4 regions of the Paenibacillus sp. J14 genome follow, and region 1 is predicted to be linked to each of the others. Evidence: predicted binding sites of a transcription regulator. Region 1 holds the regulator's gene; each other region holds the start of a gene.

Evidence for each region. Region 1 encodes Rex, which represses fermentation and respiration genes when NADH is low (regulators of the CRP and FNR family bind a similar motif). Its sites were predicted from a motif close to TTGTGAAATATTTCACAA; they were not measured.
Region 2: M891_RS0116190 (DoxX family membrane protein) is a predicted target of Rex. The motif match lies at 5,339-5,356, and genes of this name have one in related genera.
Region 3: M891_RS0113300 (cytochrome ubiquinol oxidase subunit I) is a predicted target of Rex. The motif match lies at 3,086-3,103, and genes of this name have one in related genera.
Region 4: adhE (bifunctional acetaldehyde-CoA/alcohol dehydrogenase) is a predicted target of Rex. The motif match lies at 4,810-4,827, and genes of this name have one in related genera.

The regions. Positions count from the first base shown of each region.
Region 1 is NZ_JADQ01000031.1:24,085-32,356, forward strand. Features, by position in the region: gene M891_RS0113075 (AAA family ATPase) at 1-447, opposite strand, end outside; gene M891_RS0113080 (hypothetical protein) at 440-973, opposite strand; gene M891_RS0113085 (cell wall elongation regulator TseB-like domain-containing protein) at 1,228-1,713, opposite strand; gene M891_RS0113090 (amidohydrolase) at 1,774-3,072, opposite strand; gene M891_RS0113095 (redox-sensing transcriptional repressor Rex) at 3,069-3,713, opposite strand; gene dinG (ATP-dependent DNA helicase DinG) at 3,755-6,610, opposite strand; gene M891_RS0113105 (tetratricopeptide repeat protein) at 6,807-7,439, opposite strand; gene panD (aspartate 1-decarboxylase) at 7,993-8,272, opposite strand, start outside.
Region 2 is NZ_JADQ01000044.1:26,772-35,043, forward strand. Features, by position in the region: gene M891_RS0116160 (ABC transporter ATP-binding protein) at 3-698, shown strand; gene M891_RS0116165 (hypothetical protein) at 699-1,457, shown strand; gene M891_RS0116170 (DUF1129 family protein) at 1,526-2,275, opposite strand; gene M891_RS0116175 (hypothetical protein) at 2,538-2,759, shown strand; gene M891_RS0116180 (alpha/beta hydrolase) at 2,893-3,717, shown strand; gene M891_RS0116185 (DODA-type extradiol aromatic ring-opening family dioxygenase) at 3,829-4,617, shown strand; gene M891_RS0116190 (DoxX family membrane protein) at 4,716-5,198, opposite strand; gene M891_RS0116200 (DUF3048 domain-containing protein) at 5,371-6,447, shown strand; gene M891_RS0116205 (DUF47 domain-containing protein) at 6,645-7,259, shown strand; gene M891_RS0116210 (inorganic phosphate transporter) at 7,344-8,272, shown strand, end outside.
Region 3 is NZ_JADQ01000032.1:5,619-13,890, forward strand. Features, by position in the region: gene M891_RS0113280 (catalase) at 1-43, shown strand, start outside; gene M891_RS0113285 (ABC transporter ATP-binding protein) at 178-966, shown strand; gene M891_RS0113290 (hypothetical protein) at 969-2,624, shown strand; gene M891_RS0113295 (nitrous oxide-stimulated promoter family protein) at 2,626-3,006, shown strand; gene M891_RS0113300 (cytochrome ubiquinol oxidase subunit I) at 3,190-4,599, shown strand; gene cydB (cytochrome d ubiquinol oxidase subunit II) at 4,586-5,602, shown strand; gene cydD (thiol reductant ABC exporter subunit CydD) at 5,602-7,338, shown strand; gene cydC (thiol reductant ABC exporter subunit CydC) at 7,335-8,272, shown strand, end outside.
Region 4 is NZ_JADQ01000013.1:29,891-38,162, forward strand. Features, by position in the region: gene pflB (formate C-acetyltransferase) at 1-1,795, opposite strand, end outside; gene adhE (bifunctional acetaldehyde-CoA/alcohol dehydrogenase) at 2,040-4,655, opposite strand; gene M891_RS0106690 (Crp/Fnr family transcriptional regulator) at 5,104-5,820, shown strand; gene nirD (nitrite reductase small subunit NirD) at 6,116-6,463, opposite strand; gene nirB (nitrite reductase large subunit NirB) at 6,495-8,272, opposite strand, start outside.

The sequences.
Region 1 (8,272 bases):
AGCCCCCACGCCAACATACATTTCTACAAACTCACTGCCGGAAGCGGCCACAAACACCGCGTTTGTATAATGCGCCGCTGCTTTGGCAAGCAAAGTTTTGCCGGTTCCAGGAGGACCGGTCAGCAATATCCCTTTAATCGGCCGGATGCCAAACTTGCTGATTTCCTCATGGCGCACCATGAAATCCAGCGCTTCGCAAAGCTCCTGCTTGGCGCTCTCCTGACCGCCAATCTGCTCAAAGGTCAGCTTCGCGGGTCCGCGCTTCTTGCGTTTCCGTTCTTGGGCGGCTCCAATCGTAATGCCGCCGCGCATTTTGAGCATGGCAAATACCGCACCGAATAACACGATAGCTGTAACGAGTGGAATGATGTTCACGCCAATGACCGCCAAAAAGACAATGAGTACAAGTATAAAGCCAAGCGCAGCTTCAATGATCCATTTACGCATTTGGCCACACCCCCATCCGTTCCGGCGTACGCGGCAAAATAATAAATTTGCTGTATTGTCCGTCTGTTAAGGTGATGTACACGTTTTTCTCATCCATTTCCGCCGTAGCCTGCAGCTTGCTGTTCTCCTGCTCCATCTGTTTCAGCGCAGCCGTAATTTGGGTATATTGCTTATTTTCCATGGCCTGAGCGACAGTAAACATCGCATTTTCCCACAACTGGTCAAGCTCCGGCGAGGAATGATCCTCGATATTCAGCTTCAATGTACGGCTGCCGATTTGCTTCTCCCCGTTCTTTTCGATGTGCCGAACCAATTCACCCAAATCCGTCCTGGGCTTCAAATTCAGCTTCAGTTCCAGCTCATCCGCCTTCACATTCATATCGACATGATTAACCCCATCTACACTCTTCACAATATTCTCCAGCGGACGCTCAATCGCCCACTGCCGATATAAGAACCATCCACCAAATAAAACAAGGGCGGAAATAGCAATGCTTGCAGCAATTGGTCCAATACGCAGTTTCACGTGATGTCCCCCTTATCTATATAAATAATCTACTATATTGTATATATTCACGTATATCAAAACTACAAGTAACAGTATATCACATCGTATATATAAATTCGAAGGAATGTGTGAATATATTTAAAAATAAAGTCTAGTAGTTCTAACCCGAAATGCTACAATTTCTCAAGCCAAACATAAAAAACGGTTCCGCCATTCAGGCTCTTCGCCTAAACAACGAAACCGTTAGATATGATTCATTCGTAGACTCCCCGTCAACGATTCGGCAGGGTGAACACTTCCGGCAAAGCTTCGCCGGTCGTGAAACTGAAAAACCGGTAGTAATGGTGGTCCTTCTCTTTATAGAACAGCTGCCACACCAGTTGATTATTGTAAATGCCTGGCAGCAGCCGAACCACTCGGATCCCCGGCAACGATTGTTTGATAATCTCACGCATTTGGCTCTCGGACTTGCCATCAGCCAGTAGGCGTATCTCCGGATCATGTCCTTCCCGCAGCCAGACCATCATCTGACGACCGGAGGCATCTTCACCTTGTACGACCCAGATGACTTCATCCCATACCGACTTCCAAACTTTGTCGCCCCGGACGAGATCTGTCTCTTGCTTTGCCTGCTGAATGGCGGCTCTTTCGGCTTCCCACGTATCCTCATGAATGTATAGATAAAACCGGTGGAGACCCAGGAGCACGATCAACAGGATCACAAGGGACAGCAGGATCCATTTCGTTCGCTTCCTCAAGCTTCTCTTCCTTTCCCTTCCTATGCAAGCAGCCTCCTTCTGGAAACCGCGCGCCGCTCATTATCGTGCCAGCAGTCCCTCAAACGCCGCCTGCGCCTCGTAGCGGATACGTTCCTCATCCAGCGTCAAGCAAGCCCCGTGTTTGACAACCTGCTTGCCGTTCACCCAGACATGCTCCACGTCCTTGGCCCCAGCGGAGTAAACGGTATGGGAGATATAATCTGTTCTCGGCAGGAAATGGGCTTGCTCCGTGTTCAAGGCGATAATATCTGCCTTCATGCCTGCAGCCAGCTTGCCTGTATTTTGCAAGAAGACCGATTTTGCACCGTATTCCGTTCCCATCTTCAAGGCTTCCAGTGCCGGAACCGCCGTTGGATCGCCGGATACGCCTTTATGGATCAGCGCAGCCAAACGAATCTCCTCCAGCATATCCAGGTTATTGTTGCTCGCCGGACCGTCGGTCCCCAGCGATACCACTACGCCTTTCTTCAAGAGTTCAGGTACGCGGGCGACACCGCTAGCCAGCTTCAAGTTACTGCCCGGGTTATGCGAAATTGTAACCCCGTGGGCTGCCAAGATATCGATTTCCTCGTCGGTCAAATGCACCGCATGGGCAAGCAGGGTTGGGCGGGAGAACATCCCCAGCTTCAACAAATGCTCTACCGGACGGACGCCGTAATCGTTCACGTTCTGCTCTACCTCGGCGCGCGTCTCCGACATATGCGTATGCATTGGCAAATCGAGATCATGGGCAGCTTGCACAAATTTCTCGATGAAGGCCGGCGGGCAGGTGTACGGTGCATGCGGTGACATCATCGTGGTGATGCGTCCTTCTGCCTTGCCGTGCCAGTTCTGCGCAAACGCGATCGCTTCCTTGAGCTTCTGATCTTGCTCTTCCGGGGAGCACAAACCGATGGCCCCGCGCATCAGCACGGCGCGAATGCCTGATTCCTCCACGACTTTGGCCACTTCGTCCATATGATCGTACATATCCAGGAACGTCGTCGTGCCGCCCTTGAGCATTTCCAACACGGACAATGCCGTACCGGCATACACATCCGCTGCCGTAAATTTGGCTTCCATTGGCCACATTTTCTCCTGCAGCCAGGTTTGCAGCACCATGTCATCTCCGTAACCGCGCAGCAGCGACATCGCCGCATGGCCATGGGTATTGATCAGGCCCGGCAAGAATAACAACCCTTTGCCGTCCAAAGTCTCGGCGCCTTCCACGCCTTCCGGGCGCTCTTCCCCAATATAGCTGATCGTATCGCCCTCAACGAGCATATATCCGCGAACCACAGGACGTTCCGCATCTAAAACGGCAAACGTCCCGTTCTTAATTAACCATTTCCAACTCATACGTTGCTTGTTTCCTTTCCGTTTTCTAAGTAGTAAGCCAAGCTCAGCAAATCTGTGGTGAAATCAGCGGCATGAATCCGAACTTCCGGCGGAACCTTCAGAATCGTTGGCGCGAAGTTCAGAATCGCACCGATTCCGGCGGCCACCAGCTCGTCCGCCACCCGTTGGGCTTCTGTATCCGGTACGGTGATGATGCCAATGCGGATATTTTTCGCCCGAACAGTTTCCGCCAGCTCTTCGATCGGCTGAATCGTAATGTTGTTGATCTGCTTACCAATTTTCGCCGGCGAAGCGTCGAACACCGCAACAATCTTCATATTATCCTTCAAATACGCATTATAATTCGAAAGGGCCTGGCCCAGATTCCCGGCGCCTACCAGCGCGACGTTAATCTGCTGATCCAGATTTAAAATTTGTTGAATTTTCTCAATCAAATAAGCGACATCGTAACCGATCCCCTTCCGGCCAAAATCGCCGAAATAAGCCAAATCCTTACGGATTTGGGCCGGATTCAGGTCCAGCTTCTGTCCAAGCTCCTGGGAGGACACCGTTGGCACCTCACGGCGGCTGAGTTCATTTAAGAAACGCAGGTAAACCGGCAGTCTGCGGACGACAGCGTCCGAAATTTTCTCTGACTTCATGCATTGTTCCCCCTATTCTCCATTACGATCTATGAAGCGGCTTAGGCTTCGGGATTTAACCATTCCGAGATACGCGGCACCATTTGAGTTAATGGCATATGCTCCATCTTCGGTCCTGGCAATGAGTATAAGAAATATTTTCCATAATATGATTCCAGGATCCGGGTATCATAAACGATCACGATGCCGCGATCCTGCGACGAACGGACAAGTCGTCCGAACCCTTGCTTAAAGCGAATGACCGCCTGCGGGACAGACAGCTTCATGAATGGATTCTTCTTCTCCCGCTGCAGACGTTCGCTCTTCGCTTCCACCAGCGGATGGTTTGGCGGCTGGAACGGCAAGCGTACAATTGCTAAACTGGTCAGCGCCTCGCCAGGGATATCCACCCCTTCCCAGAAGCTGCTTGTCCCGAGCAGCACCGATGCGCTGTTCCCTTGGAAGCGCCGGGTCAGCTTGGTGCGGCTGCCGCTGTCCATCCCTTGCCCGATCACCGTGATGCCTTCCGCTGCAAGCCGTCCTTTTAGCGGGTCATACACCTGCCTGAGCATCTTGTACGATGTAAACAGCACTAGCATGCGCCCCTGTGTCGCCACCGCGGCATCCGCCAGCGATTGAACCAGCGTGTTAATGAAATGATCATCCCCCACGCTGCCTTTCACACTTGGAAAATCGCGCGGAATCACCAGCAGCGCCTGATCACGGTAATTAAACGGCGATGGCAGCATCGCGGTGATCAACCGATCCTCTTCCGCTGCCTCCGTCAAACCAAGCTGCTCAATCATATATTGGAACGATTTATCAACAGATAAAGTCGCAGACGTCATGACGACGCTCTTCTTCCGATCGAAGAAAAATTGCTTCAACTGAGCGCTGACATCAATCGGCACCGCATACATTTGCAGCGACCGGCTGCGGAAGTTCCCGTTCGCTTCCATCCAATAAACGGTGTCCTCGCTCTCCAGCTTCATGAAGAAACGAAGCGCTTCCCGTTCTCCGGCTAAATCTTTAAACAACCCGCTAATATCGGTGATCAAGCTCTCCGCTGCATAATCGTCCTGCTCTTCTCGGATTTCGGACAGAAGGCGCTCCCCTTTCCGAAGCACGTCGCCGAGACCTACATAAATTTGATTCTCTAGCGCGGTCAACGTCTCCCAATCCTTGGGCTTGCGATTCGGCAGCAACCGGTACACGAACTGTCCAGGATCACCAGGGGCGGCGTCACTGCGGTCAGGCATTAAGCTGAACAGCAACTCGCTGAGCTTGTCCCAGCTCTCCTTCACATCCACCAGCGTAGGGAAGATTCCGTCGATGACCGAACACCAATCCGAGGATTTCTCTGCGGCTGACGCTTCGAGCGTGCTGCGGAGGTTGGCCAATTGCCCCGTCTTGCTGTCTTTATACAGCCGGGTCAGCGTATGCACAACCGTAAAATACTTCATATGAATCCCCAAATGCTTGCCGGCCACATCCTCTAAATGATGCGCTTCATCGATTACTAATCGCTCGTAGCCCGGCAGCAGCTGATGCCCCGCCTGGATGTCTGTAAACAGCTTGGAGTGGTTCGTAATCACCACGTCCGCGACACCGGCTTCGTGTTTTGCGCGATGATAGAAGCATTTGCGGAACCAAGGACAGGAGCGGCCCAAGCAGGATTCCGACTCACTGGCCACTGTCTCCCAAAAATCACCGCCGCGATTGCCGAGATTCAGCTCTTCGTCATCGCCGCTTTCTGTTTGGGTCAGCCATACGACCATTTGCGCGGCCGTCATCACATCTTCTTTAGGTGTAGAGAAGTCTTTTCTATTTATTTTATGTTCAAATTTGCGCAAGCACAAATAATGCTGCCTACCTTTAAAAACGGCTGCACGAAACGGAAAAGGCACGACCTCCGTCAACAACGGCACATCGCGCTCTCTAAGCTGTTCCTGCAGGTTGATCGTGTGCGTGCTCACCATGACCTTCTCTTCATTCTTGACGCTGTGGTAAATGGCCGGCAGCAGATATCCCAAGGATTTGCCCGTCCCAGTTCCAGCCTCAACGAGCAGGTGCTTATCTTCCTCAAAAGCTCGCATGACCTCGTGTAGCATCATGTTCTGAGCTTCCCGTTCCTCGTACTGCGGCAATCGTTCCCGCAGCCGTTCTCGGACCTGCTCCATAAACTGCTCGAAGGTCACGTTCTCCAGCGGATTACGTTCCGTGCTGTCCCTTGGCGCTTCGATGTCGAGCCAATCTTCCACCTGCAAGGCGAATTGGCGGTAGTAGACATAGCCGTCTTCGCTTGGCAAAGCTTCCCGCTCTTTTTCCTGCACCATGGCATCAAAAAACCACCCGAGATCGCTGTCCTCACCGGCAAACAGATCTGCCAAACGCTGTAAAGTCAATAGCGGCAATCGGTCACATTCCTCCAAGCATTTGAGGAAAATCAGCGCTGTCGCCAATGCGTCACTGTCCGCCTGGTGCGGACGCTCATGCTCCACCTCAAACTCCGCCGCCACCATCCCTAGCTGGTAGGAAGTCAGTGAAGGGAACAGAATTTTCAGGAAATCCATCGTATCCAGAATCCGTCCTGTAAACGGCAAATACCCCGTCTTGTCCAAGGCGCTCTGCAGGTAGTTAAAATCAAACGCTACATTGTGCCCAACCAACACGACGTCGTTAAGTAGTGGAACCATCTCCACCATCACTTCGTCCAGCTCTGGCGCATCCTTCACATCCTCTTCGGTAATGCCCGTTAACCCCGTAATAAACGGAGGAATCGGTACGCCCGGCTTAACGAAGGAACGATACACCTGAGAAATTGATCGATCCGGCTCTATAATGGCAAGTCCCACTTGAATGATTTCATCAGAGGACTGGTTACCCGTCGTTTCAAAATCAAGCACAGCATATTTCATTGCAATTAGATGTCCCTTCATTCCAGTCTCTTTACAGCATAACAGAAGATAGCCAATTTGAAAATTAATACAAACCATATCTGTAATAAAAATCACAAAATAAAACAAGCGATGCGCCGCCGTAAGCGGGGGTTCGCATCGCTTCCAAAACATGCCGTAATAAGTGCGTGAATTTCCAAGTCAATGAGCGATAAATCTACAATAACGACGTCAACTCGGGACCGTAATGGAGTTTCCCTGTACTGTTCGCACAGGCCTCCAAATTGGCCAACGGCTCGGGTAAGGACGGATCATGGTGGTGAGCCAACTTGAAGTACTCTTTTGCCTTGTCAAATACGCCCTTGTGCGCCTCAATACACCCCAGCGCGTTGTAGATAATAGAACGCAGCCGCTTATTTGCAGCCTTTTCCAGCACGATCCAGAAATGCTTGGCGGCTTTGTCATATTGCTCGAGGTGCAGATGGCACATCCCCAGATAGGTCCGGGCTAACATGCTGTCCGTAAATTGCTTCACCACCTGCTCGAATTGGGCAGAAGCCTGGGGAAACATCAGCAGCTTGTAATATCCTTGACCTTTCACAAAGGCGGGGTCATCCAATTCAGGAAGATCGGGAATTTCTCTGGACTCCAGACTTCGGAACGCATGGCGTAAATATCCCATTTTCTCCTCAAAGCTCAACCATTCCTCGATAATGCCGTCACTCATATGCTGAAGCAGGTTCCACTTTTTCGCAAGTTCCTGCTTCTGGGCTTGGCCAGCCAAGGGGTATTTCCTCGTGATTTCGTCCAACATCTCATTCATTTCCGCAAACACATGCTGAAACATCATTCGCATCCCCCCTAACGAAAATGAAATCAGTCCGAGCCTTACGTACATTTTTTGTTTCGCGGGACGATTTCATTCCGGCAGGGAGGAATTACACTTTTTGATGGATGGATCTCTGGGGGTCATGTGGAATTGTATGTGGAATTGTATGTGAAAAATCAAGTACATTTCAGCGGTTGTTGCGGCTTACACCCCAATGTACTCGAAATTTCATGTACAATGCAGTGTTTTTGCCCTTTTGGGGCGGAATGTACTCGAAATTTCATGTACATTTAGGCGTTTCCCGGGCATTTCGCCTAATTCTATATGAAAAATCATGTATATTGGCGAGGGATTGCGAACTACAGTCAGATTATGTGCGAAAAATCAAGTACATTGCGGTGGTTGTTGTTGCTCACAGCCCAACGTACTCGAAATATCATATACATTTCGGTGACATCAGTATAGTGTAACGCGGACACACCATATTTAAACACACCAAGGGCCCGGCAAAAATGCCGAGCCCTCCTTCTATGGCTCCTTCGTTACGCCGAAGGTGCCTTATTAAACAACCGATTTAGCGGATCATGGCGTGGAGTTCTTGATGCGCCTTTTCCACCGGCTTGTTGTTTTCGTCAACGAACACGACGGTTGGCTTGTGGCTGCGGACTTCTTCCGGTGACATTAGAGCATAAGAAATAATGATGACATTATCACCAGGTTGCACCAGTCGCGCTGCTGCACCATTCAAGCAAATCACGCCGCTGCCGCGAGGTCCAGGAATCACGTACGTTTCCAGTCGGGCGCCGTTATTGTTGTTGACGATTTGAACCTGCTCGTTCTCCAACAGATCGGCA
Region 2 (8,272 bases), on a different contig from region 1:
CAATGAAACCGCTACTGGAAGTACAAGGTGTATCTAAATCGTACGGCAGCAAAAAGGCATTGCATGGGGTGTCCCTAAGCGTCGATAAAGGAAAAATCGTTGGCCTGCTTGGCACGAATGGAAGCGGCAAAAGCACGCTGATGAAAATCGCCGCCGGCCTGATTCATCCTTCGGCAGGTAAGGTGTCAGTGGACGGAACGCCGGTGGGACTAGCGACAAGATCGTTAGTTTCCTTCATGCCCGATCGACCATTAACGGAATCGTGGATGAAGGTGCGGGATGCGATTGGATTTTATCGTGATTTCTACCCGGATTTCGATGAGGAGAAGGCAGGCACAATGCTCGACTTCATGAATCTGAATGAGAAGGATAAAATCAGCTCCCTGTCGAAGGGCATGAACGAACGGCTTCAGCTGACGTTAACGTTATCGAGAAATGCCAAGCTGTATCTGCTCGATGAGCCGATCGGCGGGGTGGACCCGGTGGCCCGGACTAAAATATTGGACGCAATTGTGGAGTTTTATAACGAAGAGAGCAGCCTCATTATCTCTACCCATCTGGTTTCGGATATTGAGCGGATTTTCGATGAGGTCATCTTTATTCGCAGCGGCGAGGTTGTTATGCAGGAGGAAGTAGAGAATTTGCGGATTCGCTATGGCAAGAGCGTCGATGACATGTTCAGAGAGGTGTTCGCATAAATGATGAAGCTGCTGAAGTACGATATCAAACAAAATGCCAATACCGTGCTGGGACTATTCGCTGTCTTGGTGATCTTGCAAGTCCTTCTGTCGATCACAGGTAACCTTCGCCAGTGGGATGCAGAAACCATCTTTGGCTTATCCCTTGTTCTGTATTTTACGGCTGTCATTTTCATGCTCGTGCAGTCCTGTAAAACTTTTGCCTACAATATCAAAGCCTATCATCGCCGTCTGCTCCCCTTGCATCCGGTATGGACGATTCTCTCCTCGCTTGTGTTCAGTTGGCTTGTGGCGCTGATCATCGGGGCCATTGTCTTGATTCATGCGGCGATCTATTATCGGGTGGCTCAAGTACAGATCGATTTTGTTCAGATCGGGACCACGGGGTTCGGGAACACGGTGCTCATTATTTTGAGCATCGTTTGGATGTATACACTGCTGGTGTTGACGATTTTTATGGCGATCACGATTGGCGCCAGCGTCAGCATCCGTGGCAAAGCCGGGACCTGGGTAGGCATCCTTTCCTTCTTCGTCATTCAGAACGGGATGTCTTGGGTGGAAGGCTTGCTTTTTAAAGGCACCAATAGTACCTTTGCTAATTTCGGGATCATTCAGATTGGGATGGCCGAGGAGAACGGCGCAGTGACGAGGGAATCGGTAAATCTGCTCCCGCTCGGGCCTTTCCTGCTTGAAGTGGTTGTAGCCGTATTGATGTTTTACGCGATCACGTATTTACTCAAGAAACGGATTGAGATTTGATCTCCTTAAGATTAAGCAAAAGCCGCATCTTCCTCATAGTTGGGGGATGCGGCTCTTGCTTTTTTTGTTTAATTTTTCGAGCGGCGACCAAAAAAGAAAATTTGCCCAGCCAGTCCCACGGCAAACAAGATCAGGCTGTCCCAAGGTGAAACGGTAAACGACGGCATGATTCGATTTAATACGGTGCCCACAACGATCAACACGGCGGCAACGGCGATGTAAGTGCCGAACGCACGGAGGTTAAAGCCGCGCGGCCCCGCGTTGGGCGGCATGCCTGGTTTCGCTCCGGGCCCTGCTGGTCTTGCTTCTCCGGCAGGCTCTTGACCTTCATTGGCCTTGGAGCTTTGCCCAAGGAAGCGAGTGACCAGCTCAACCAATACAATCGACAGAACGGCGATAATCAACAGCGAGGAGGTGCTGATCAGGGTATACTCGAGCTCCCCGCCAAACCATTTGCTGAAGAAACCGGTGATCATATAAATAAAGAAGACCCAGGTCAAAGCTACCCAGGGGATCATCGTATAATATTTGATTTTGTCCTTCAGCGTTCGGGGCTTCCGTGTCTTTACGTCCTCCGCCAGCTCTGCGCAATAAGCCTTTGGATCGGGGCCGAAGCGTTCTGCCGCCGAAATGCCTTTGGCTTGGTTCTTGATGATTTGCCGGGCAATGTCTAGCAGGAGCTCTTCCCCCTTGGCCTCACTAAGCGAGCTGGAGCCGGAACGGAAGTACAAGACCATTTCCCCGAAATACGCTTCGTTCTCCGGCGTCATTTGCTGTCGCAGCCGTTTGGTTTCGCCGATCATTTCGTGGATGTACATGGTAGTATCTCTCCTCCCAGTTTCTTCCGTAGTATACTGCATAGATTGTCCCATTCGCAAGGGACCAAGGCACGGCAGAAGTGGAAGGGAAACAGAACTAATGGATTATGAACATTCCTTGAACCAGGAATAAAAAGCGTCCTTCCCACCAAAAACTAGTTCCTAAGCAAAACGGCAGGCGAAGGCCTCAGGCTAAATTTGGATTTGATGCCTGACAGGCCGGTTTGCACATCATCATTCTAAAGTTGCGGGAGGCAGAGCCATGGGAAAATTTGAATCGGAGCTGACCCGGAGGTATTTGCTGAACAGCAACTCTCGGGGAAGCCTGGAAGAAGTCGTAACCAATGAGAGCGATGAAGAAATCGCCATGTTATGCGGGGATGACGAGGCATGTGAGGAAGGGGATCTGGGGAATCACCGGTTTATGAAAGAATGGGAGGGCCGGGTTACGACCCATGCCTACTTCCGCCAATCTTATGAGTAAGTGAGTTTCTTGCGATTGTTCAGCGATCCGATTGACACCTCGGCTCAGGTAATGATAAGATGAGTTTAAATCATATTAAACTTATCGGATTTAAAGCATATATCATTGCCGAAGTACGGGGAGGAGACGGGGTATGGAAAGACAGATCGTGATCAATCATGGAGAAGAACAGCTTGCGGCCAGCATACATTACCCGGCCGAGAACAAACAAGGGGGGCGCTGCCATCGCGCTCCCTTGGTCGTCATCTGCCACGGATTTGTAGGCAGTCGTATTGGAGTCGACCGTTTATTTGTCAAGACTGCAAGGGAGCTTGCAGCTGACGGCTTCCTCGTACTTCGCTTCGACTATCTCGGATGCGGCGAAAGCACAGGTTCTTACGGCGATCATGGCGTGGAGTCGATGATCGCCCAAACCCGTTCGGTGCTGGATTATGGCTTAAGCGCATTTGACGTTGATCCGACCCGGGTATCGTTGCTTGGACATAGCCTTGGCGGGTTGATCGCTCTCTTGACCGCAATTCGCGATCGGCGTGTAAAGAACCTTGTCCTATGGTCGGCGGTGGGCTATCCGTTCAGCGACATTGTGAAAATCACTGGACGCGATCTCTATGACCGAGCGGTCAAGCAAGGAAGCGCCGACTATTTGGGTTATGGCCTAACGCCGAATTTTTTTGATTCGCTGGGTGAATATCAACCGTTCCAGGAAGCCGTTAAATTTGCTGGTGACGTCTTGGTGGTGCATGGAACCTCAGACGATATTATTCCGGCGGATTATGCTTTCTTATATCAGAAGGTATTCTGGATGCGTCCCGAAGGGCGCTGCGATAAGGAGATTATTTTCCAAGGCAATCACACGTTTTCATCCGGTGATCATCAGCAACAGGTCATCCGGAAGACCAAGGAATGGCTAGGAGGTTTGGAAGCTCTGCAGTCAGAGTGGCAGCATTGGATGATTTAAGATCATTAAAGGCGAACAACGTCAAACCCACGCGTACAAAAACTGGTAAAATCCTTTGGGGATGGATACAATGAAGGTGTAACCATTTTTTGGCGTAGGGAGGTTTGGGAGATGTCTCAGCCTGCATTGTTTATTGCACATGGATCGCCTACATTAGCGATTGAGAAGAACGCGTATACGGATTTTCTTCACCGTCTAGGTCAGGAAATGCTGGAGCCGCCCGATGCCATTGTAGTCTTCTCGGCGCACTGGGATGCTCCGGATCAATGGGTCTCAACGGATGCGAAGCATACGACGATGCACGATTTCTACGGCTTCCCGGAAGAGATGTATGAAATCGAGTACCCTGCCCCGGGCAGCCCTGAGCTTAGTGAAGAGATCGAGGCGATTTTTCGAGCACACAATCTGCCTTACAAAGCATCAACCGGCAGAGGCCTGGACCATGGAGCCTGGGTAGTGCTGCGGCTGATGTATCCGTCTGCCAATATCCCTGTCGTAGCCTTGTCAGTGGACGCCAAACGCGAGCCGGAAGAGCAGTATGCCATCGGCAAAATGCTCACAGAGCTGCGGCAACGGAACGTTCTGGTCATCGGCAGCGGCGGACTTGTTCATAATCTTCGTTTGCTCGACTGGGAAGGCCGAGAACCGGCAGCGTGGGCCGTGGAGTTTGACGATTGGATCGGCCAGCAGCTGGAGAACTGGGACTTGCGGCAGCTCTTTGATTATGACCGCAAAGCCCCGCATGTCCGAATGGCGATCCCTTCGTATGGACGGGAGCATTTTGTTCCGCTCTTCTACGCCATGGGGGCGGCAGACGATGAACGGCATGCTGTGAAATTGTTTCAGGATTATCAATACGGCAGCCTTAGCTTAAACTGCTGGAAGTTTGGCGGTCGTTGACGGGGAATTGACCTGGTTCAGAACGACCGATCCATATAAATAAGCGCAGAACCTCAAGGGTTGGGGTCTGCGCTTTTTTTTTTTGAAGTTGTGACCGGTTAACGCCGCCGTCCATAGCGGTTGCGGAAGTGAGGCTGGATGAAGAAGTCCAATCCGATCCGCCCGGCGTTCGTGCCGGCGACGACGATAAAGATTTGGAGAAACAGCAGCTGCGGGTTCGTACTTACGGTACCGGAGAACAGGAAGGCAAAGTTCATGACCATGCCAAAGAAGGCCGCCAGCCAAGTAAAACCGCCCAGAATTAAGCCCAGTCCGACGAGCACCTCGCCGTAAGGGACAAGGATATTAAACAACCCGACATTTGGCATAGCAACATGCTCGAGAAAAGATGCCCACCAGCCTTGCACCGCGGGATGGTCGCCGCCGCTCTTGGCCAATGCGCCTGTTAGAAATCCAGCGGCATCAAATCCACCGGTAACTTTGCTCCAACCGGAAGTAAGCCACTCATAACCAACATATAGTCTGAACAGCAAGAGGAGCCAAGAGGCAACAAGGCTCTCCCTTAACCATTTTACGATCATCTCTTCATCTCTCCTTTCCTGTAGTATTCAGATGAAGAGCTCGATTTTAAACCCCAATTCAAGAATTAAGATGAAATAAAGGAGATTGCGGAGAAGTTTGCTTGGTTCCGGCTTCCCCCAAAAGAGGAATTCAACGTATAATGTAAAAAACTTAAGAATTTTGACGGAGGACATGCCTTTGAAATCATTGAAGTTAAGTTGGCTGCTGCTCTTATTCTTGCTTATCATGATGCTCTCCGCGTGCGGGAAGGTCGGGGAGCCCGCCGCGCCTGCGGATACCAACGCTCCGCCGCAACTGACGGAGACCCCGGAGGACAATCCTGAACCCGAACCGGCGGCGCCTGCCTATACGGCTCCGTTGACGGGATTGCCGCTCGAGGAGCCGCTGACCCGCAGACCGCTTGCCATTATGATTAACAATGCGCCGGCAGCCCGCCCGCAATCGGGGTTAATCGATGCCGATGTTGTATACGAGGTGTTGGCGGAAGGCGGAGTCACGCGGCTTGTATCCATCTTCCACAGTCAAGCGGACAATGCCAAGATCGGCCCGATTCGCAGCATTCGCCCGTACATGATCGATTTGGGCGAGAGCTACCACGGGGTGTTGGTGCATGCCGGGGCGAGCAACGAAGCGTTTGCGATCCTGCAAAGACAGCATAAAGAGGATCTGGACGAGATCACAAACGCCGGCGCTTATTTCTGGCGGGACAAGTCCCGGAAGGCTCCGCACAATTTGTATTCCAACGTAGAGAAGCTGCTGGAAGGCGCCGCGAAGCGCGGGTATACCACGGAGGATACGGCGGTGCCGGGGTATCTCTTTTATAAGGAAAATGAACATTCGGATTCCCTGGAGACCGCAAATCACGTGGAGATTAAGTTTCAACTGGACAGCTACCGGGTGGGTTACGAATATGATGCGGCGTCCGGGCTTTACAAGCGGTTCATCAATGGCGAGCCTCACACCGATCTGGAGACGGGCGATCCATTAACCGCTGCGAATGTCGTCGTTATGGGGGCAGACCACCGGGTGCTGGACGATGTCGGCCGTCTGGAAGTAGGACTGGAACTGGGCGGTGAAGCGATATTGTTCCAGCAAGGCAAAGTCATTCAGGCCAACTGGATCCGCAAGGAAGGCGATATGATCCGGTTCATTAAGGATAACGCGGAGATCCCTATGGTGCCGGGCCAAACCTTTATTCATATCGTCCCCAATACGCCGGATTTCGCCAGTCATGTAAAGGCAGAGTAAAGGAGAAGAAAGGCAGATTTTGTATTTCCAGGGCGATTAAAGGATAACTCTGGGAGAATAAGGGGAAATATAAGCGCATGAAGGTGAAATGTTTGCGACAATATTTCCTATCTGTGATGCAGTTGTGATAAGATATTCAAGGTTGTGTAAAAACATCAACCACAAGAACTACCTTATGGAGAGAAAAGGGGATACTGATGCGACTGAAGAAGAAAGATATCTTTTTCCAGACGTTAGAGGATATGGCAGATACGATCGTGCATTCGGCGGACTATTTCGCTCAGCAGGTCGCGGACTTCAAGGACGTTGAAGCCTTCGCCAAGAAGATGAAGGAGTTCGAATCCCAATGTGATGGTTACACCCATAAAATCATCGTGGAATTGAACAAAACGTTTATTACGCCCATCGAGCGTGACGACATTATGCATCTGATTACCGCCCTCGACGATGTGATCGACGGTTTGGAAGCTACGACATCCCGTTTTTTTATGTACAATTTGAACGGGCCGGATGAATATATTGCGCGCTTTGCCGAAATTATGCGTAACTCGGCGTATGAGATTCAAAAGGCGATTCATTTGCTGTCCCAGAAAAAATTGTTGGCGATCCGCGAATATACGATTCGTCTCAACGACCTGGAGAATCAAGGCGATGAGCTGCTGCGGATTTGCATCAAGGAACTGTTCATGAAAGTTACCGATCCGATTGAGTTAATCAAGAAGAAAGAGATTTACGAACGGCTGGAGACGACAACCGACGCCGCCGAGAAGGTTGCCAACATGCTGGAATCCATCATCATGCGTAATTCTTAAGATAACTTCACTATATATTTGATGTTCGGGAGGTTGGAATTGCGCGGATTTACATAGAGAGATAGCCATCTGTGCAAAAATGTTATGGATACGAGTTTAATGATTATGCTTATCGTTATCATACTGGCGTTGGCATTCGACTTCATTAACGGGTTTCATGATACGGCCAATGCGATTGCGACTTCAGTATCTACACGGGCACTGAAGCCGCGTACCGCCATCATGATGGCTGCGGTCATGAACTTCTTAGGTGCTATCATGTTTACGGGGGTCGCCAAAACGATCGGGGGCAGTGTCGCCGATCCGGCAAAGCTGGATAATGGTCTGGAAGTCCTGATCGCCACGCTGCTATCGGCAATTATTTGGAACCTCATTACTTGGTGGTTTGGCATTCCGTCGTCTTCTTCCCATGCGCTGATCGGTTCCTTAGCTGGGGCGGTCTACGTTGGTGCTGGGGGGGACAAGCTGAACTGGAGCGGATTTACGACGATTGTGGAAGGGCTGGTGTTCTCCCCAATCATCGCTTTTGTGATTGGTTATATCATCATGACCTTGTTGAAATGGATCTTTGCCCGGCGTAGCCCGCATACGGTGAACAAAGGCTTCCGGTCGATGCAAATCGTAACCGCAGCGATCCAAAGCTTCACGCACGGCACCAACGATGCGCAGAAAGCGATGGGGATTATTACGTTCGCCTTGGTCACGGCAGATTTCCAAGATCATATGGAGGTACCGTTGTGGGTTAAGCTGGCCGCAGCAACGGCAATGGCGCTGGGGACATCGGTGGGCGGTTATAAAATCATCAAGACGATGGGCACGAAGATTTTTAAAATCGAACCGATCAATGGTTTTGCCGCAGATATTTCCGCTGCATCGGTTATTTTCGGAGCCACGTTGTTCCATTTGCCGGTCAGCACGACACATGCGATCACCTCGTCTATCCTTGGTGTAGGTGCTGCTAAACGGTTCTCTGCCGTACGTTGGTCGATGGCTGGGCGCATCGTGATTGCCTG
Region 3 (8,272 bases), on a different contig from region 1:
CGTAGATATCAACGGCTTTATTCCATCCAATGTCCAGGGATAATCGATATCCCTTTTATATAAAGAAGGCATCTTCCGAACCGTTAGGATCGGGAGGTGCCTTTTTGTGTGAAGATTTCAGCTCCGGGCGTAAGGAGATGTATGGTAAACTGAGGGCAGTAGAAAGGGGCTGAATCGATGAGGACGACAATGAATCCTGTGATTAAGCTGGCGGATTTACGCATGAGCTATGGGGGACATCACGTTCTGAACGGGGTGGATTTGGAGGTGTATCCGGGCCAGATTATCGGCTACATCGGACCCAACGGGGCAGGGAAGAGCACGACCGTCAAGATTATGCTAGGCCTGGTTGAAGGGTATCAAGGTGAGGTCCGGGTCTTTGGGCAAAATCCCGGCGACGGCGATGTCAGCTACAAGAAAAGAATCGGATACGTTCCGGAGATCGCCGAGCTGTACGATACGTTGACCGCTTCTGAATACTTGACCTTCATTGGTGAACTGTACGGCTTATCCGCCGATGACGCCGAGATGAAAGCTCGGCGAATGATGACGGAATTTGGTCTTGGGGACGCCTTTAACTCCCGAATTTCGACTTTCTCGAAGGGCATGAAGCAGAAGGTGCTGCTGGTTTCCAGCCTGCTGCATAATCCGGACGTGCTGTTCCTGGACGAGCCGCTGAGCGGACTGGACGCCAACAGTGTCATGGTCGTGAAAGAAATGCTTGCTCTCTTGGCGGCGCAAGGCAAGGCGATTTTTTACTCTTCTCATATTATGGACGTGGTTGAGAAGATCAGCAGCCGAATCGTTCTGTTGGACGGCGGCCGCATTGTGGCCGACGGCAGCTTTGACGAGCTAAAGGCTCAGAACCATGAAGGATCGCTGGAACAGATCTTCAACCAGCTGACCGGGTTTAACGAGCATCAGGATATTGCCAGCCGGCTTGTCTCGATCGTGCAAGGGGTGTAGCGATGAAAGAGATGAAGAGTTTGCAGGTGTTGGACCGGTTTCGCGGATTATTCGAGAAGATAGGCGTGGAATATCCGGTGATGCGCCGAATCGTTCAGGTGAAGCTGGCGATGGATGCGAGAAGGATGCCTACGCTGGCCAAAAACTCAAATAAGAGGCGAAAGCAGGAACCAGAGGACAGCAACCAGTTTCTCCGCTCTCTGTGGATGTATGTCCTGTTTGGCGGACTGAGCTCGATGTTCGTGCTGATGGGGGATAATCTGCTGTTTCAGATGAGCATCTTGTTTGGCATTATGATGTTTATGGTGATGACCTCGATGATCTCCGATTTCTCCTCGGTGCTGCTAGATATTCGGGATCGAAGCATTTTGGCGACGAAGCCGATTAACCGCCGTACGCTCACGATGGCGAAGACGGTGCATATCTTTATTTACCTGTTCTTTTTGACCGGAGCCATCGCGGTGATTCCGCTGGCGGTTGGATTAATTCGGCAGGGGATCGGGTTCTTTGCCCTGATGCTGCTGCAGCTCATCCTGATGGACTTGTTGATCGTGGTGCTGACCGCGCTGTTGTATTTGGTCGTGTTGCGGTTTTTTGATGGTGAGAAGCTGAAGGATATGATCAATTACGTGCAAATCGGGATGACGATCACAATTGCGGTAGGTTATCAGGTGTTGGTCCGGCTGTTCGACTTCACGGAGATGGACATCGTCTTCAAGCCGGCGTGGTGGCAGTACTTGGTGCCGCCGGTATGGGTTGGCGCTGCATTTCAATCGCTGCTTCATCCGGGCGAAGGGATGACGTATGCCGGGCTGGCAGCTCTGTCCGTAGTTGTTCCGCTGGCCGCCTTCCTGCTGTATCTGAAGCTAATGCCGGCTTTGGAACGGAACCTGCAGAAGCTGGCGGAACCCAGCGCGAAGAGCGGGCAGCAGTCGGGGAAGATGCTGCGCCGAATCTCCGATTGGCTTTGCTCCTCGCCGCAGGAGAGCGCTTTCTTTCGCTTCACCTGGTCAATGTTGGGAACGGAGCGCGAGTTTAAGCTGAAGGTGTACCCTTCTTTGGGCTTCTCGATCGTGTTTCCTTTCATCTTCCTATTCTCGAATGGACTTGATCAGGGCTTGGAGGGGATCTCCGGTTCTCGGTCGTATTTGTTTATTTACTTTAGCGGGATTATGCTACCATCACTCATCATGATGCTGCGTTACTCCAGCCGATATAAAGCGGCCTGGATCTACCGGACTGCTCCGATCTCCGGCGAAGCGTCCATTTACAAAGGAGCTTTGCTGGCGAGCTTGGTTCGGCTCATGTTGCCGTTATATGTGATTGAGGCGGTGATATTTGCCGTGCTGTTCGGAGCGTCCATTATTCCGGACTTGATCGTGGTGGGATTGGCAATGTTTGCTTTCGCGATTCTTTGTTTCCTATTCATTCGCAAGGGACTGCCCTTCTCCGAACCCTTCGAAGCGGCGGGGCAGCAGAACCAAAGCTTTGTTGTCATGGGATTGATGCTGCTGCTCGGCGCATTTGGCGTGCTGCATTGGCTGGCAACGACGCTTCCGTTTGGGGTTGTGGCTTACGGACTGCTCATGATCGCGGTAACGTGGCTGGGATGGAGACTGGCCTTCCAGACGCGGGGAACGCAGAAGGTGACGAGATAAGATGGCGATGCTTAAGAACGACGGGCCGCGAATTCGCCGGGAAAAGATCACCGTGACTCGGATGATCGCGCTATATTGCCGTAAGGAACATGGGGACAGGGAACGAACTCCTAAGCGTGCTGCGGTTCATCATCCCGCGTCCGTGTGGTTATGCGACGAGTGCGCTGAACTTCACCACTATGCCGAGCAGCGGCTGGACCGCTGCCGGTTCGGTGAAGGGAAGACCACATGCCTGACGTGCCCGGTGCATTGTTATGCGCCGATCCAGCGGGAGCGGATTCGCCGGGTGATGGCTTTTGCCGGTCCGCGGATGCTTTGGCGGCACCCAGTGTTAACGCTGAGGCACCTCCTTGATGGCGTGAAGAAAGGCCATTCACAGTAATTTCATAAATTGGACGACCCTCAAAAAATGTTGATCTGATGCGGGTTTCAGGTCAATATTCGGAATTGTGACATATCTCATGTGATTTCTGTCACAAAATTATTACTTTTTCCCCGTTCGTTTTCATGGATCAGTGATAGAATTCACATTAGATAATAATTATTTGAAAGTAGGGGAAAAGAAATGCTGGATCCGATTGTGCTTGCTCGCCTGCAGTTTGCGGTGACAACGATTTTCCATTTCTTCTTCGTACCTTTGTCCATCGGCCTTGTGCTGCTGATTGCCATCATGGAGACGATGTACGTTGTGAAGGGCAAAGAAGAATACAAACGGATGGCCAAGTTTTGGGGAAAACTGTTCCTTATCAACTTTGCGGTAGGGGTCGTGACGGGGATTCTTCAAGAATTCCAATTTGGGATGAACTGGTCGGATTATTCACGCTTTGTGGGTGACGTCTTCGGGGCACCGCTGGCGGTAGAAGCGTTGTTTGCTTTCTTTATGGAATCGACGTTTATCGGATTGTGGATTTTCGGATGGGATCGTCTGTCCAAGAAAGTGCACCTGTTGTGCATTTGGCTGGTTGCTTTAGGGACGACCGTCTCGGCGTTCTGGATTCTGGCCGCAAACTCGTTTATGCAACGTCCAGTTGGTTTCGAGATCAACAACGGCCGCGCGGAGATGAACGACTTCTTCGCTCTGATCGGCAACGGGCAGCTGTGGGTGGAATTCCCGCACACGGTGTTGGGTGCTTTTGCCACAGGCGCTTTCTTGATCGCTGGGGTCAGCGCATATAAGCTGATGAAACGTCAAGATGTGGCGTTCTTCAAAAAATCGTTCACGATCGGCATTATCGTAGCCTTGATCGCTTCGTTCGCTACGGCGATGTTTGGTCACCAACAAGCGCAGTACCTGGTGAAGACGCAGCCGATGAAAATGGCGGCTTCCGAAGGGCTATGGGGCAAGTCGGGCGACCCTGCTCCTTGGACGCTGTATGCTCATATTGATTCAAATGATCAGAAGAACAATTTTGAGATTAAAATTCCTTACCTGCTGAGCTTCCTGTCTTACAGTAAGTTCTCCGGTGAGGTTAAAGGCATGCACGAGCTGCAGGCCGAATATGAACAAACTTATGGTCCTGGCGACTACATTCCTCCGGTACGGACGACCTTCTGGAGCTTCCGGATCATGATTCTCGCCGGCTGTTTGATGATCGTGCTTGGGATGTACGGAACGTATTTGGCATGGCGCAAAAAGCTTGAGAACCCCAAAAACAACTGGTTCTACCGTGTCATGTTGTGGTCGATTTCGCTGCCGTTTATTGCGAACACCTCCGGCTGGATTATGACGGAGATCGGGCGTCAGCCATGGACGGTATTTGGCTTGATGCAGACCGCGGATAGCGTATCGCCAAGCGTCACCGGCGGACAAATTCTGTTCTCCCTGATTGCCTTCACGCTCATTTATGGGGCGCTTGGCGCGGTGATGGCTTACTTGTTCGTGAAAGTGATCAAGAAAGGACCCAATGAGATCGCCATCACCAGCCGTGATCAGGTCGGGGATCCATTTGGTAAGGAGGGATATCATGTCTCTTAATGAGCTTTGGTTTGTCCTTGTCGCGGTGTTGTTTGTGGGGTTCTTCTTCTTGGAAGGCTTCGACTTCGGGGTGGGAATGAGCACCAAGTTTTTGGCCAAGAATGATATGGAACGCCGGGTTCTGATCAACTCGATTGGCCCGTTCTGGGATGCGAACGAAGTTTGGCTGCTGACCGCCGGGGGCGCGATGTTCGCCGCTTTTCCGAACTGGTACGCCACGTTGTTCAGCGGCTACTATACACCGCTTGTCGTTTTGCTTCTCGCCTTGATTGCGCGGGGCGTTGCCTTTGAGTTTCGCGGCAAGGTGGACAGCGGCAAATGGAAAGGCACCTGGGACTGGGCGATCTTCCTCGGCAGCCTGTTGCCTCCGTTCCTGCTGGGCGTTGTGTTCTCCGGCCTGCTGAAGGGCTTGCCGATTGGCGAAGACATGGAAATGAAGGCCGGACTGTTTGATATGGTGAACCTGTACACGTTGATCGGCGGGATCACGGTTGTGATGCTGTGCCTCGTTCACGGGCTGCTGTTTGCCTCCTTGCGGACGACCGGCAGCTTGCAAGAACGTGCCCGTAAGCTGGCTCACAAGCTGCTTATTCCGCTGGCCGCCCTGTTCGTGATCTTTGGCGTGCTGACGTACTTCGAAACCGACGTATTTGAAGTGCGCGGCTTGCTGATCAGCCTGGTGGCTGTACTGGGCGTCGTTGCTTTTGTCCTGGCAGGCTGGTTTATTCGTAAGCAAAAAGACGGCTGGGCGTTTGGCATGACCGGTGCGATGATCGCTTTGTCGATTGCTGCGGTATTTGTGGGGCTATTCCCACGGGTGATGGTCAGCTCGATTAGCGATGCGTTCTCCTTAACGATCGATACCGCTTCTTCCGGCCACTACTCGCTGAAAGTCATGACGATCGTCGCATGCAGCTTATTGCCATTCGTGTTAGGCTATCAAATATGGAGCTATTTCGTATTCCATAAACGCGTACACGAGAAGGAGCATTTAGAATATTAATGGGACGCGGATTAATGAAAATCGCGGGGATCAAGCAGGTCATGATGATCATGGCCTTGCTGACCCTCGTTCAGAGCTTTGCAATCATCTGGCAGGCCAAATGGTTGGCGGAGGTGATCTCCGCCCTGTTTGCCGGGGCCAAGCTGCAGGAACAAGCCGGCGGGGCCGGCTTGTTCCTGCTTGCTTTTATCGTCCGTCAGGGCTGCGGCATGATGCAGCAGAAAATAGCGTATGCTTTTGCCGAAGAGACGGGACGAAGCTTGCGGGAGCGGGTGCTGGAGAAGTTGTTTCAGCTGGGGCCGCGTTTTGCCGGGACCGCGGGAACCGGGAATTTGGTGACGTTGGTGCTTGAAGGGGTGACCAAGTATCGCAATTACCTGGAATTGTTCCTGCCGCGCATGCTGGCCACGGGAATCACCCCGATCTTGATTTTGGCTTATGTGTATAAGCTCGATCTGGCTTCCGGGATCATCCTGACGATTACGATGCCGATTCTGATCGCCTTTATGATCCTGATCGGGCTGGCGGCGCGCAAGCAGACTGAGCGGCAGTTGAAATCGTACCGGACGTTGTCGAACCATTTCGTGGATTCGCTGCGCGGGCTGGAGACGCTGAAGTTCTTGGGGCGCAGCAAATCGCACATCACATCCATCGACCGGGTTAGCGATGCGTACCGGTCGGCGACGATGAAGACGTTGCGGGTTGCCTTTCTGTCTTCGTTTGCCTTGGACTTCTTTACGATGTTATCCGTCGCTTCGGTGGCGGTCAGCCTGGGCCTTCGATTGGTGAATGGGGAGATGGTATTGCTGCCGGCCTTAACCGTACTAATTCTGGCGCCGGAGTATTTCCTGCCCGTTCGGATGGTAGGTGCAGACTTCCATGCTACCCAAGACGGGAAGGCCGCAGGCGAAGCCATGAACGAGATCATTGCTGCCGCGGATGAGGAGGCAGCGAAGGCGGCACCGGTTCCTGCAGGAATGAACTGGACGTGGGGGCCGGAAAGCACGCTGAGCCTGCGCGGGATTGGAGTCGTTCACGAGGAGGAAGCGAAGCCTTCCTTAGCCGAGGTGAACCTGACGTTGGGCGGCATGGGCAAAATCGGCATCATCGGCGAAAGCGGGGCCGGCAAATCGACATTGATCGATGTGCTTGGCGGTTTTCTGCGGCCAACTTCGGGCCGGTTGGTGCTGAACGGCACCGAACTGGGGGATTTGAGTGCGCAGGGCTGGCGGGAGCAAATCACCTATATCCCGCAGAAGCCGTATATTTTCAGTGGGACGTTGGAAGAGAATATCCGCTTTAATGCGCCGGAAGCGACGCGAGAAGAGGTGGAACGCGCGGCGGCAGCTGCTGGTCTGGATGGGCTCGTGCTCAGCTTGCCGGGCGGATTGAACGAGCAGATTGGCGGCGGCGGCCGGCCTCTGAGCGGCGGTCAGGAGCAACGTGTGGCGTTAGCCCGGGCTTTGCTTAGCAAGCGGCCAGTCATTTTGCTTGATGAACCTACGGCGCATTTGGACATCGAGACGGAATATGAGCTGAAGCACACGATGCTGCCTCTGTTTGAAGGGAAGCTGGTAATTTTGGCGACCCATCGAATGCATTGGATGCGCGAAATGGATCGGATCATGGTTATGGAGCAAGGCCGCGTCGTCGAGGCAGGGACGCATGCCGAGCTGATGGCCAAGCGCGGAGCATATTATCGGTTGGCGGCGGCGCAGCGGGAGGAGATCAAATGAAGCAGGAGTCCTGGGTTTGGCCTTATTTTCGGTTATATAGCGGCCGGTTTGCGTTATATCTGATTCTGGGCGTGTTAACGCTGGTTTCCGCCGGGATGTTGATGTTCACTTCCGGGTTCTTGATCTCGAAATCGGCGTTGCAGCCCTATAATATCTTGCTTGTGTATGTACCGATCGTTGGCGTTCGCACGTTTGGGATCGGGCGGGCGGTGATTCATTATGTCGAACGGTTGGTTGGACATGACACAGTGCTGCGGATTTTGGCGAAAATGCGCGTGCGGCTCTATCGCGTGCTGGAACCGCAGGCTTTGTTCATCCGCTCCCGATTCCGGACGGGCGATATTCTTGGCGCCCTTGCCGATGATATTGAGCAGCTGCAGAACGTGTATATCCGCACCGTCTTTCCGAGCGTAGTGGCGTTGATCCTCTATGCGGCCGTGATCGTGGCCATGGGCGTGTTCGACGTGACGTTTTCACTGCTGTTAGCTGCGTATATCCTTGTGCTCGTCGTCGTGCTTCCGTACATTTCGCTGCGGTTGACGAAGCGGACGAACGAGGAGGTCAAGCAAGAACGGAACGGGCTGTACCAGAAGCTGACCGATGCCGTCATGGGGATCGGCGATTGGGTGATCAGCGGCCGTTCGGCGGAGTTCCTTCAATCGTATGAGCAAGACGAGGCTGCCGTTGCGCGGAAGGACCGCAAGCTGCGGGCTTGGGCACGCTGGCGCAGCTTTATCGGTCACTTGGTTGTAGGCCTCGTCGTCGTATCGATGGTGTATTGGGCCGGCGGCGAAGCTGCGGCTGGCCGGATCGACGCTACGCTGATTGCGGCGTTTGTGCTGATCGTGTTCCCGCTGTCGGACGCGTTCCTGCCGGTGTCCGAAGCAGTGGAGCGCACGCCGCAATACCGCGTGTCCCTGGACCGGCTTGCGCG
Region 4 (8,272 bases), on a different contig from region 1:
GCGAGTTACGATACGTTTTATGCTTGCGGATCATGCTCATGAACGTTTCAACCAACTCTACCGCAATTTGGTCAACGCGGTCGTCGTTGTTGCCGTAGCAAGGGAAGTCGCCTTCGATTTCGAAGTCTACTGCAATGCCGTTTTCGTTGCGGATCGGTTTCACTTTCGCATATTTGATCGCGCTGAGCGAATCGGTTGCCACGGACAAGCCGGCGATACCGCAAGCCATCGTACGAAGAATGTCACGGTCGTGCAGCGCCATCTCGATCCGTTCGTAGCAGTATTTATCATGCATGTAGTGGATCACGTTCAGGGTGTTGACATACAGCTTAGCCAACCATTCCATCATTGGGATGAAGCGTTTCATTACTTCGTTATAGTCGAGATATTCCGAAGTGATCGCTGGATATTCCGGACCCACTTGGACGCCGGATTTTTCATCCTTACCACCGTTGATCGCGTACAACAGAGCTTTCGCCAAGTTCGCACGAGCGCCGAAGAATTGCATTTGTTTCCCGATTCTCATCGCGGAGACGCAGCAGGCGATCCCGTAATCGTCACCGTAAATCGGACGCATCAGATCGTCGTTTTCGTATTGAATCGAGCTCGTTTCAATCGATACCTTCGCACAGTATTTCTTGAAGGCATCAGGCAGTTGCTCCGACCAGAGCACAGTCAGGTTTGGTTCTGGAGCCGGTCCCAGGTTGTACAGCGTATGCAGGAAGCGGAAGCTGTTCTTCGTTACAAGCGTCTGACCGTTTACGGACATCCCGCCGATCGATTCCGTTACCCAAGTTGGGTCACCGCTGAACAGTTCGTTGTACTCTGGCGTTCTCAAGAATTTCACGATGCGCAGCTTCATAACGAAATGGTCAACCAATTCTTGGGCTGCTTCTTCAGTCAGCGTTCCTTCAGCCAGGTCGCGTTCAATGTAAATATCGAGGAACGAAGATACACGTCCGAGGGACATCGCGGCACCGTCTTGTTCTTTGACCGCTGCCAGATAACCGAAGTACAGCCATTGGAAAGCTTCCTTCGCATTGTTTGCCGGTCTGGAAATGTCGAATCCGTACATTTCGCCAAGCTGTTTCAATTCACCCAAAGCGCGAATTTGTTCAGAAATTTCTTCCCGCAAGCGAATCACATCTTCATCGATGACATCCACTTCAAGGGATTTCAGTTCTTGTTGTTTTTGCTTGATCAAGAAGTCTACGCCATACAGAGCAACGCGGCGATAGTCCCCGATGATCCGACCGCGGCCGTATGCGTCAGGAAGGCCAGTGATAATCCCGGCTTTACGGGCGGCTCTCATTTCCGATGTATAAGCATCAAATACCCCTTGGTTATGGGTTTTACGAATCGTTGTAAACAGGTTGACGATCTCAGCTGGCAGATCGAAGCCATAAGCTTTGCATGCATTGATAACCATGTTGATCCCGCCGAATGGATGGATCGTGCGTTGGAACGGGGCCGAACCCTGAACGCCAACGATTTGTTCTTTCTCTTTATCCAAATATCCAGGAGCATGGGAAGTAATCGTCGACGGCGTATTCACGTCTACATCCAGGACCCCTCCAGCTTCCCGTTCTTTCACGGACAGCTGCGATACGATATCCCACAACGCTTTCGTGTTCGCCGTAGCGCCTTTCAAGAAGGATTCATTTCCTTCATAAGGATTCACGTTGGATTGGATGAAATCGCGCGTATCCACTTCCTTCATCCATTTCCCAGCTTTGAAGCCTCTCCATGCGTTTTGTGCCTTCGTTTCTGTTACTTCTCTTTCGATCACCGACATCTTGATTCCCTCCATTTATATATGTGGTCGCGGTTGAAGGTCTATCCCGCGCCTCATGATCCCTAAAATTTGTGATACTTTTCACAACTTAGACAATTATGGTACCCGGCCCCGAAAGACCGGGTTCCGCTCACTTATTTCTGAGGGATCATTTATACTGTAATCATAGCTCTTCCTAACCAAAAAGATTGTGACAAATATCACATTGAGTGATATTTGTCACCTTTTTTACCCGCCTGTTCACTTATTCTTCAAATCTACCATAGAAGGCATCGCGATAAATCTCAGCCAGCTCGCTGACCAGCGGCAGCTTCGGATTCGCCGTCGTACATTGGTCTTCGAAGGCACGGTCCGCCAGGTAATCGACGCGCGATTCGAAATCCTTCGCATCGAAACCAAGCGCTTGGAACGATTCCGGAATGCCCAGCTTCTTGTTCAGATCGCGCACCGCTTTGATCAAGCTCTTCACGCCTTCTTCCGTCGTGCGAGCCGGCAGACCCAGAATGCGGGCGATTTCTGCATAACGTTCATCGGCAACGAAGTTTCTGTATTTCGGCCATGCCGCGAATTTCGTTGGTTTCTTCGCGTTGTAGCGGATGACGTGCGGCATCAGAATCGCATTGGTACGTCCATGAGCCGTACCGTATTGACCGCCCCATTTGTGCGCCAAGCTGTGGTTGATGCCAAGGAATGCGTTGGCGAACGCCATCCCTGCGAGCGTCGAAGCGTTGTGCATTTTCTCACGGGCCAGCTTGTCACCGGTCAGTGCCGATTTCTCCAGGTATTGGAATACCAGTTGGATCGCTTTAATCGCCAGACCGTCTGTGTAGTCGTTCGCCATAACCGAGACGTAAGCTTCGATCGCATGCGTCAGTACGTCCATTCCGGTATCTGCGACTGCAACTTTTGGCAAGCTGTATACGAATTCAGGGTCGATAATCGCGACGTCCGGCGTCAGCTCGTAATCCGCCAACGGGTATTTCGTATTGCCGTTGATTTTATCCGTGATTACCGAGAACGAGGTCACTTCGGAACCGGTACCCGACGTTGTTGGAATCGCCACGAACTTCGCTTTTTGGCCGAGACGCGGATATTTGTAGATCCGTTTGCGAATATCCATAAATTTTTGCTTCAGATTGTGGAAGTCGGTATCCGGGTATTCATAGAACAGCCACATGCCTTTGGCTGCGTCCATCGGCGAACCGCCGCCCAGCGCGATAATGCAGTCCGGCTGGAATTTCGCCATCAGCTCTGTACCGCGTTGTACAGTCGTGGTCGATGGATCAGGTTCAACGTCCGAGAACACTTCGATGGCGACTGGCGTTTGGCGTTGACGCAAGAAATGTTCGACTCTTTCCACGTAGCCAAGCTTCACCATCATCGGGTCAGTCACGATCATGACGCGGGAGATGTCCGGCATCTTCGCCAAGTATTGCGTCGAGTTTTTCTCGAAGTAAATTTTGCTAGGCACTTTAAACCATTGCATGTTCACGGTACGATGATTCACCCTTTTCACGTTGATCAGATTCACGGCCGTTACGTTCGACGAAGTCGAGTTGCGTCCATACGATCCGCAGCCCAGTGTCAGCGACGGCAGGTTCGTGTTGTAGATGTCGCCGATACCGCCTTGCGAAGAAGGTTGGTTCACCAGGATCCGGCAGGTTGGCATCCGTTCGGAGAATTGTTGAATCACTTCATCATTATTCGAGTGGATGACCGAGGAATGACCCATACCGCCAAATTGCACCACTTCCAGCGCACGCTTAATGCCTTCCTCTGCATTTTTCACTTTGTAGCAAGCGAGTACAGGACTCAACTTTTCTGCAGACAATGGGAATTTCGGGCCAACGCCTTCGATCTCGGCAACGAGAATTTTCGTTCCGGCCGGGACGTCGATGCCGCACATTTCCGCGATTTTTACGGCCGATTGACCAACGATCGCAGGGTTCACCGCACATTTTTCAGCGTTGATCGCGCCTGCGGTCAGCTTCGCAGCTTCTTCTTTATTTACAAAATAGCAGCCGTTGGCGATCATTTTCTTCTTCACTTGGTCAAAGATCGGTTCTTCGATAATTACCGCCTGTTCAGATGCGCAAATCATGCCGTTGTCGAACGTTTTGGACAAGATCAGGTCGTTAACCGCTTGATCCAGGTCGGCGCTCTTCTCAATGAAGCAAGGAACGTTACCAGGGCCTACGCCGAGGGCCGGTTTACCGCAGCTATAAGCCGCTTTAACCATCGCGGAACCGCCGGTAGCCAGAATGCAAGCTACGTCCGGATGATTCATCAGCGCGTTCGTGCGATCCATGGAAGGATCTTCGATCCATTGGATGCAGTCCGCAGGTGCGCCGTGTTTAACGGCCGCTTCAAGCAATATTTTAGCGGCTTCTGCACTACATTTTTGCGCGGATGGATGGAAGCCGAAGATGATCGGATTGCGTGTCTTCACGGCGATCAGCGCTTTGTAAATCGTAGTCGACGTCGGGTTCGTAACTGGAGTAATCCCCATAATGATCCCGAGTGGCTCGGCGATTTTTTGGAAGCTTTCGTAAGGATTGTCTTCGATGACGCCAACTGTTTTTTGGTACTTAATGCTGTTCCAAATATACTCCGTTGCAAACATGTTCTTGATGATTTTATCTTCGTAAACGCCGCGTCCCGTTTCCTCGATCGCCATTTTCGCCAGATACATATGCTTGTCGAGTCCAGCCAAAGCCATCGCTTGCACAATCTTGTCGATCTGCTCCTGATCCATGCTCATGAAAGCTTCGGAAGCTTTCTTCGCTTTGTCGATCAACGTTTGAATATACTCTTGTGCGGTTGGCTGAGCTTTCACAGCCACTTCGTTTTTAACAGCCATCTCTCTCATCCTCCTAAATTTTTGGATTAGGGATTTGCTTGCACATGGTGGACTAAGTTTTATATTGTGAAAAAATTCACTTATGAGCGAATCCCTATGAAGCGTGTGTGCTTCTCTTTATGTCTTGATCATAGCACAGGCTTTTTGTTTTGTATAGTGAATTTTTTCACATACTTTAAAAAAGTTGAAAGTTTTTCACTTGCCACGATAAATTTTTCATATATACTTTACATTGTGTACATAGTGTCTCTTTGAAATACTTATCGAATGCTGCGAACGCCAGTTTATTATTTTGCACCGTTTTTAGCGTGAATATCCGATTCGACATAGTGAAATTTCTCACAATGTTCACTTTTTCGGGCTTTAAAGCCCCCAAAAATTATAAAAAACCAGTTATAATTAATTTAAAATTTTCAGAAAAATTTGGAGCACAAAGGGGAAATCGATGATGAGTGAAATTGTGAATGCCACCCTGCCCCGCGGCAATACGAGCTGTTTTTCAGAGCAAAACTTCAATCGCCTTCTCGTTACGATGAAAGACAAATCTTATCCCGAGGGGACACATTTGTTCTGGGAAGGAGACTATTCCGATAAACTGTTCTACATCAAGCGCGGCCGCGTGAAGTTGACGAAATCGACAGATGAGGGCAAAGAGTTGATCCTCTACATGTATGGTGTCGGCGATATGGTTGGGCAAGCCGATCCGTTCTTCAGCTCGAAGCATAGCTTTACCGCCGAAGTCATCGAAGACTGTGAAATCGGCATTATTGAGCAGAAGGACCTGGAAATCATGATTTGCCAGCATTGCGATTTCGCCATCGATTTCATGAAATGGATGGGCATCCATCACCGTTTGACGCAAACCAAATTCCGCGATCTGATGATGTACGGCAAACCGGGCGCTTTGTGCTCGACCTTGATTCGCTTGAGCAATACGTACGGTGAACCGCACGGAGATGCAATTCTGATTAATAAGAAGATCACCCATACTGACTTGTCCAACATGATCGGGGCAACGCGCGAAAGTGTCAACCGAATGCTAAGCGACCTGCGCAAAAAGGAAGCGCTGGACTATGAGAACGGGATGATCGTAATCAAAGACCTGGTCATGCTGCAAGATATTTGCCACTGCGAGCTGTGCCCGAACGAAATCTGCCGTATTTAACCGCCTAGTACTCGCCCTATATACGGCGTTAGTTCCGGTGTATTGAACCGTCCCATGATTGGAGGGCGGTTTTTTTGCTTTCTTCCCATCGCGTAAAAAAATCCCCCAATCCTCTTCGCTACCCAATGAGGTTGGGGGATACTTATGTGGTTATGAGCCCTGTGCTTTCTTGCGCATGGGCGAAATGAACCAATATGCCATTGCGACGAATACCGCACCGCCCCCAAATCAAACTTGCCTCATGCTTCAAAAATAGCGCGGCGACCTTCCGATCACCGCGCTGTCGATAGCCGCACTACGCTTGCTGCAAAGCAGCAGCGGCAATGTAGACCTGTTCGTCCTCCACCTTGACCGGGAACATCGTGACCTGCCCGGTATCCGGTGCTTGAACGAGCCCGGTGGTCAGGTCGATTTTCCAATCATACAACGGATCATACAGATAATGACCCGATACGATCCCCTCGGCCAGCGGTCCGCCCTTTGGATGCGGATTTTGGTTCAGCGCCGCAAAAATCCGGCCATCCGATGTTCGGAACACGGCAATTTGCAGGCCGGCCACTTCCACGACACGCCCGATTTGCAGCAGAAAATCCTCCAAGGCACCAACAGGATAAAACGTTTCGCCCTTACTCTCCATACTCATGCACCATGACCCCTTTCTCTAGGACGCTGTATTACAGCTGGCTGCTCACTTCTAACGAGTGATACAATTTGCCAAGCTGTTCGTTGTCGTTCAGCACTTTTTTCCATGGATCGGATACTTGCTTCAAAGCAAATTCAATCCGTTCCATCAGCGCTTTGCGGTTCTTCACATCGTCAACGATAACCGAGCGGATATGCTCAAGGCCCATCCGTTCCACCCATTCCGACGTTCTCTCCAGGTAGTTGCCGGTTTCACGGTAGTACTGCATCAGCGCGCCGCACACTTCAATCAATTCCTCATCGGTTTTCACCTTGCACAGCGAGTCCGCCAAGCGCGGCTTGATCCCGCCGTTGCCGCCAATGAAGACCTCCCAACCGCCGTCATTGCCAACGATCCCGATATCTTTGGTGCACGACTCGGCGCAGTTACGCGGGCAGCCGTTAACCGCCATCTTAAATTTCGCCGGGAAGTCCAGCCGCTCGAATTTGCGCTCCAGCAGCGCGCCCATACCCATTGAATCCTGGGTGCCAAAACGGCAGAACTGCGAACCAACGCAGGTCTTTACTGTGCGCAACGATTTGGCATAAGCATAACCTGACGGCATATCCAGCTCTGCCCACACCTTCGGCAGGTCCTCTTTCTTCACGCCGATCAAATCCAGCCGTTGTCCGCCCGTGACCTTGACCACCTTGACATTGTATTTCAACGAAACATCGGCGATTTTCTTCAGATCTTCCGGCGTTGTGACGCCGCCGTACATCCGCGGCACCACGGTATACGTGCCGTCCTTTTGAATGTTGGCATTCATCCGTTCGTTGACGAAACGCGAAGCTTTTTCATCTTCATGGGTATCCGGGTAGATCATGCCTAGATAGTAGTTAATCGCCGGCCGACACTTCGAACAGCCTTCCGGCTGCGTCCATCCGAGCACATTCATCACTTCTTTGGTTGTCTGCAGCCCTTTCGCTTTAATCTCGGCAACGATCTCGTCCCGGCTAAGCGTAGTGCAGCTGCAAATCCCCTGTTTCGCCGATTGGGTAAAGCCATCGCCAAGCACATATTGCAGGATCTGCTCGACGACCGGTTTACAGCCGCCGCAAGATCGAGTCGCTCCGGTGCTCGCTTTAATTTCGTCGACCGTCGTCATCCCTTGATTTACGATGCAGTCCACAATCGTGCCTTTCGTCACCCCGTTACAGCCGCAGACGATTTCCTCATCGCTCATCGTTTCGACCGATGCCTTCTTCTTGGTGCCGCCGCAGCAGCCCCCGCCCATCAGCGATTCGTACAACTCATCGGTCATCTCCGCGCCTTGCTTAATCAGCTTCTGCAGCTCAGCCGAATCTGTGATATCCCCGAACAGCACTGCCCCAACCAGCTTGCCGTCCTTCAGCAAAATTTTCTTATAGGTGCGTTTCCACTCGTCCTTGCTGACGATCACCGTATGCTCCGGTCCATCGATAAATTCACCGGTGGAGAATACATCCACGCCGGAAATTTTGAGCTTGGTCGATACGACCGAACCCTCATAAGGCGCGGTATCCACGCCGCTGATATGCTTCGCCAACACCATCCCCTGCTCGAACAAAGGCGCAACCAGACCGTAAAAAACCCCGCGGTGCTCCGTACATTCCCCCACAGAATACACACCTTCAAGCGAGGTTTGCAGATAGTCGTTCACGACGATCCCACGGTTCACTTCGATGCCGCTGGCTTTAGCAACCGCAACATTAGGTCGAATTCCCACAGCCATAACGACGAATTCCGCCTCCAGCTCCGTCCCGTCGGCAAAGCGCAGGCCGCGAACCC